Regions from separate parts of the Streptomyces venezuelae genome, predicted to be linked through region 2. Evidence: predicted binding sites of a transcription regulator. Region 2 holds the regulator's gene; the other holds the start of a gene.

Evidence for each region. The regulator HrcA, encoded in region 2, represses chaperone genes, less so after heat shock. The targets are predictions, from matches to a motif close to TTNGCACTCNGNNNNNCNGAGTGCNAA.
Region 1: a site for HrcA is predicted at 1,577-1,603, ahead of groL (chaperonin GroEL). Genes of this name have one in related genera too.

The regions. Positions count from the first base shown of each region.
Region 1 covers NZ_CP029193.1:3,718,823-3,721,967, forward strand. The annotation lists gene groL (chaperonin GroEL) at 1-1,446, opposite strand, end outside; gene DEJ47_RS17115 (cold-shock protein) at 1,769-1,972, opposite strand; gene DEJ47_RS17120 (ubiquitin-like small modifier protein 1) at 2,391-2,666, opposite strand; gene thrC (threonine synthase) at 2,792-3,145, opposite strand, start outside.
Region 2 covers NZ_CP029193.1:2,585,924-2,589,068, forward strand. The annotation lists gene dnaJ (molecular chaperone DnaJ) at 1-1,005, opposite strand, end outside; gene hrcA (heat-inducible transcriptional repressor HrcA) at 1,006-2,022, opposite strand; gene DEJ47_RS11965 (MBL fold metallo-hydrolase) at 2,208-2,945, shown strand; gene DEJ47_RS11970 (DUF3097 domain-containing protein) at 2,981-3,145, shown strand, end outside.

The sequences.
Region 1 (3,145 bases), 1.1 Mb from region 2:
GTACTCACCGGTCGCGGCGTTGAGGCCGTGGCCGACGGTGAGGTTGCGGACCTTCTCCACGACGACGCCACCCTCGAGACCACCGTTGACGGCGATCTGCTTGAGCGGGGCCTCCAGGGCGAGCTTCACGGCGTTGGCGCCGGTCGCCTCGTCACCGTCGAGCTCGAGCTTCTCGAAGACCGCGGAGGCCTGGAGGAGAGCGACGCCACCACCGGCGACGATGCCCTCTTCGACGGCCGCCTTCGCGTTGCGGACGGCGTCCTCGATGCGGTGCTTGCGCTCCTTGAGCTCGACCTCGGTCGCGGCACCGGCCTTGATGACGGCCACGCCGCCCGCGAGCTTCGCCAGGCGCTCCTGGAGCTTCTCGCGGTCGTAGTCCGAGTCGCTGTTCTCGATCTCGGCGCGGATCTGGTTGACGCGGCCCTGGACCTGGTCGCTGTCACCGGCACCGTCGACGATGGTCGTCTCGTCCTTGGTGATGACGACCTTGCGGGCGCGGCCGAGCAGGTCGAGACCGGCGTTCTCCAGCTTGAGGCCGACCTCCTCGGAGATGACGGTGCCACCGGTGAGGATGGCGATGTCGCCGAGCATGGCCTTGCGGCGGTCACCGAAGCCCGGGGCCTTGACGGCGACGGACTTGAAGGTGCCACGGATCTTGTTGACGACCAGGGTCGACAGGGCCTCGCCCTCGACGTCCTCGGCGATGATCAGCAGCGGCTTGCCGGACTGCATGACCTTCTCGAGGAGCGGAAGGAGGTCCTTCACGTTCGAGATCTTCGAGTTGACGATCAGGATGTACGGGTCGTCGAGCGACGCCTCCATACGCTCCATGTCGGTGGCGAAGTACGCCGAGATGTAGCCCTTGTCGAAGCGCATACCCTCGGTGAGCTCCAGCTCCAGACCGAAGGTCTGGGACTCCTCGACGGTGATGACGCCTTCCTTGCCGACCTTGTCCATCGCCTCGGCGATGAGCTCGCCGATCTGCGTGTCGGCGGCGGAGATGGAGGCCGTGGAAGCGATCTGCTCCTTGGTCTCGACATCCTTGGCCTGCTCGAGCAGGGCGCCGGAGACGGCCTCGACGGCCTTCTCGATGCCGCGCTTCAGGGCCATCGGGTTGGCACCGGCGGCCACGTTGCGCAGACCCTCGCGCACCAGGGCCTGGGCCAGGACGGTCGCGGTCGTCGTGCCGTCACCGGCGACGTCGTCCGTCTTCTTCGCGACCTCCTTGACCAGCTCGGCGCCGATCTTCTCGTACGGGTCCTCGAGCTCGATCTCCTTGGCGATGGAGACACCATCGTTGGTGATCGTGGGGGCGCCCCACTTCTTCTCGAGGACGACGTTGCGACCCTTGGGGCCCAGGGTCACCTTGACGGCGTCGGCGAGCTGGTTCATGCCGCGCTCGAGGCCGCGCCGTGCCTCCTCGTCGAACGCGATGATCTTGGCCATGTGAAGTGGTCCTCCCGGACGGGGTGGAAACGCAAAAACGGATCGTGCAGATGCCCGCGACGGACGGCCTGCAGCCCTTGTGGTTCCTTGCCCCACCCGGCCTGCGGGCCTCACCGACCCGATCCAAGTTCTGTCACTCTCACTGGGAGAGTGCTAAGCCCAATGATTAGCACTCGACCCCTGCGAGTGCAAGCGCCTCTCACGGATCCCGGCGAGGAACCGGGGAGGGACCGGGGCGCGACCCGGCGCACACGAGGGGCCCGTACCCCTGACGGGATACGGGCCCCTCGCGATGCTTGCTTCGGTGGTCGGTCGCGCCGAGCTAGACGGCGAGCTTGACCATGTCCGCCTGCGGACCCTTCTGGCCCTGCGAGATCTCGAACTCGACTCGCTGACCTTCTTCAAGGGTGCGGTAACCGTCCATCTGGATCGCGCTGTAGTGGACGAAAACATCCGCACCACCGTCGACCGCGATGAAGCCGTACCCCTTCTCCGCGTTGAACCACTTGACGGTGCCCTGAGCCATGCCTAACTCCCCTATTACTGGCCCTTGCACAGGACCGCACTTCGCGGACCCGGGTCAGACCTCACCCCCCACTGGTAGGGGTGTGCGCCGGAACGCGTCGACCGCCGCTGAATGTATCTGTCCAACTGCCGTCTGCAACAGGTCAATCGGACGAGAATTCTGGGCGCGCCCGATCGGTAATATACGGAGATTCCGTCCGGATCCAGGGCAAGTCGGGCCAGGCAAAAGCCGCAAAAGGCTTAAATGGGCAGTGCTCTTTGGCTGCTTCTTGTCGGCCTGAGGCCGACTTCGTATATGCGCTCGGCACGAGCGGCGGAGCGCGCTTCCCAACTGTACCGCGCTCAACCATGCAGAATTGCCCCCTCCGTTTCTCTCGCGGAGGGGGCAATTCAGATAACGCAGGGTGCTCGCGAAAAGATCAGCCGCCGGCGACGGCGGGAATGATCGAGACACCCGCGCCGTCCGGAGTGGCCGTCTCCAGACCCTGCTCAAACCGGACGTCGTCGTCGTTCACGTACACGTTGACGAAGCGGCGCAGCTTGCCCTGGTCGTCCAGGACGCGGGCGGCGATGCCGGTGTGGTTCTTCTCCAGGTCGGCGATGACCTCCCCGAGGGTCGCCCCCTCGGCGGCGACCTCGGCCTTGCCGCCGGTGTAGGTGCGGAGAATGGTGGGAATCCGGACGTTGACGCTCATGGGTTCACCTCAGAAGTACGGGATGGGAAAGGCGCCCCGTCGGGGGCGCCCCGAAGGGGCGCGGGGAACTGCGCGAGGACGGACCACGACCCGCTGCCGGCAGCGGACACCAGGCCCTACGGCGACTAACCGGCAAGGCCCGCGGAGCGAAACGCCTCGAGGCTCGGCTTGATCGTCGCCGTGGCCTGCGACGTCTCGGCGACCGCGTCGAGCGTCTTGAGGCCGTCCCCGGTGTTGAGGACCACCGTGGTCAGCGAGGGATCGATGAGGCCCGCCTCGACCAGCTTCTTCGTGACGCCCACCGTCACACCGCCCGCGGTCTCCGCGAAGATGCCCTCCGTACGGGCAAGGAGCTTGATCGCGTCGACGACCTGCTCGTCGTCGACGTCCTCCACCGCACCCCCCGTACGCCGCGCGATGTCGAGCACGTACGGCCCGTCGGCCGGATTGCCGATCGCAAGCGACTTGGCGATCGTGTT
Region 2 (3,145 bases):
CGTCGGCGTGAGGACCTCGACGTGCACGATGAGGTCACCGCGACCGCCGCCCCGCAGATGCGTGATGCCGCGCCCGTGCAGCGGGACGGACTGCCCCGACTGCGTGCCGGGACGGATGTCGATCTCCTCCAGGCCGTCGAGCGTCTCCAGCGGCACCTTCGTGCCGAGGGCCGCCGCGGTCATGGGGATCGTCACCGTGCAGTGCAGGTCGTCGCCGCGCCGCTGGAAGACGGCGTGCGGCAGCTCGTGGATCTCGACGTACAGGTCACCGGCGGGGCCTCCGCCGGGGCCGACCTCGCCCTCGCCCGCGAGCTGGATCCGCGTGCCGTTGTCGACACCGGCCGGGATCTTGACCGTCAGGGTCCGCCGCGAGCGGATCCGTCCGTCGCCCGCGCACTCGGGGCACGGCGTCGGCACGACCGTGCCGAACCCCTGGCACTGCGGGCAGGGCCGCGAGGTCATGACCTGACCGAGGAAGGACCGCGTGACCTGGGACACCTCGCCGCGACCGCGGCACATGTCACAGGTCTGGGCGGAGGTACCGGGCGCGGCACCCTCACCACTACAGGTCGTACAGACGACGGCCGTGTCGACCTGGATGTCCTTGGTGGTCCCGAAGGCGGCCTCTTCGAGGTCGATCTCCAGGCGGATCATGGCGTCCTGGCCACGGCGCGTGCGCGAACGCGGCCCGCGCTGCGACGCCGTCCCGAAGAACGCGTCCATGATGTCGGAGAAGTTGCCGAAGCCGCCGGCGCCGAAGCCACCCGCGCCTCCGCCGCCGCCCGCCTGGGACAGCGGGTCGCCGCCGAGGTCGTAGACCTGCTTCTTCTGCGGGTCCGACAACACCTCGTACGCGGCGTTGATCTCCTTGAAGCGCTCCTGAGTCTTCGGGTCCGGATTCACGTCCGGGTGAAGCTCACGCGCCAGCCTCCGGAAGGCCTTCTTGATCTCGTCCTGGGAAGCGTCGCGGCGCACGCCGAGTACGGCGTAGTAGTCCGTGGCCACTTACGACTCCGCCAGGATCTGTCCGACGTAACGTGCCACTGCGCGTACTGCTCCCATCGTTCCCGGATAGTCCATGCGGGTCGGTCCGACCACGCCGAGTTTGGCGACTGCCTCGCTTCCCGAACCGTAGCCGACCGAGACCACGGACGTGGAGCTGAGCCCCTCATGGGCGTTCTCGTGACCGATCCGTACGGCCATGCCCGAATCCTGCACTTCCCCAAGCAACTTGAGGAGCACGACCTGCTCCTCAAGGGCTTCGAGAACGGGCCGGATGGTGAGGGGAAAGTCATGTCCGAAGCGGGTGAGATTGGCGGTGCCGCCGATCATCAACCGCTCCTCCGTCTCCTCCACGAGCGTCTCGAGGAGGGTGGAAAGGACCGTCGCGACGGTGCCGCGGTCCTCGGCCTCGAAGGCCTCGGGAAGGTCCTGCACCAACTGTGGCACATCGGCGAAGCGACGCCCCGCCACCCTGCTGTTCAGCCGGGCCCGCAGGTCCGCGAGCGCGCTCTCGCCGAACGGCGCCGGGCAGTCGATCATGCGCTGTTCGACCCGGCCCGTGTCCGTGATCAACACGAGCATCAGCCGGGCGGGGGCCAGCGAGAGCAGCTCCACGTGCCGCACCGTCGACCGTGTGAGCGACGGGTACTGCACGACGGCGACCTGCCGGGTGAGCTGCGCGAGCAGCCGCACCGTGCGCCCCACGACGTCGTCGAGGTCGACGGCGCCGTCGAGGAAGTTCTGGATGGCGCGCCGCTCGGGCGCGGTCATCGGCTTGACGCCCGCGAGTTTGTCGACGAAGAGGCGGTAGCCCTTGTCGGTCGGGATGCGCCCCGCGCTGGTGTGCGGCTGGGCGATGAACCCTTCCTCCTCCAGCACCGCCATGTCGTTGCGGACGGTGGCCGGGGAGACCCCCAGACGGTGGCGCTCGGTGAGCGCCTTGGAGCCGACGGGCTCCTCCGTCCCCACGTAGTCATGGACGATGGCGCGCAGCACCTCGAGCCTGCGTTCACTGAGCATCGCGCACACCTCCAGCTGTCTCCGTCGTTCACGACGGGCCCCGGCATCCCCCGAGCCCCCTCGCCTGGCACTCCCCGCGGGCGAGTGCCAGCACTTCAAAAGGTCAGTGTACGGCCGTCGGGTACGGACCCGGCAAGACGCGGGCTGCCGAACACCGCGCGTACGGATAGCGTCACCGTATGAACGTGACGCCGGCATGGGAAGCGGCGGGCTGGGAGCGGCTCGCACCGCGCGTGGGACGGTGCCGTCTGCCCGTCTGGGACTGCACGGCGGGGCTCGTCGTCGGCGACGACGCGGCCCTCCTGATCGAGGCGGGGTCGAGCCTCGCGGAGGGTGCGGCGCTGCGCACGCAGGCCCGGCGCATTCTGGGCGGCGACCGCAGGGTCACCCACCTCGCGCTGACGCACCCGCACTTCGACCACGTCCTCGGAGCGGCGGCGTTCGCGGGCGTGGAGGTGTACGGGGCGGTGGGCATCGACACGGTCTTCGCCAGGGGCGGCGACGAGCTGCGCGAGGACGCCGTGCGGCATGGTCTGGACCCGGACGCGGCGGCTGAGGCGGCCGACCTCCTGGTCCGCCCGCACCACCTGGTGTGCGGGGAGTGGACGCTGGACCTCGGCGGCGACGTGCGGGTGCTGCTCGCCAACCTCGGGCCCGGCCACTCCGGCCACGACCTCGCGGTCCTCGTGCCCGGCACCGGGGGCGGCCGGGAGGTCGTCTTCTGCGGCGACCTCGTGGAGGAGTCGGGTGAGCCGCAGGCGGGCCCGGACGCGGCGCCGAACCACTGGCCCGCGGCGCTCGACCGCCTCCTGGACCTGGGGGGCGAGGACGCGCTCTACGTACCCGGGCACGGCGCGACGGTGGATGCGGCTTTTGTCCGTGCCCAACGCGCCACACTGGCCGCCCGCTTCGGCGTGTCGTGACGCGTGACGCCACCGCTCTTCCTATCGTCACGAGAATGCGCCAGTACTCCGCCGACCTCACGCCCCCTTGGAAGAAGCCGAAGCCCGTGCCGGAGGTGGCGGCGGACGCCGGCCTCGTGGTCGAGGAGCTGAGCACCGGTTTCTGCGGGGCGGTGATCCGCTGCGAGAAGACGGCGCAGGGCCCCACGGTGACGCTGGAG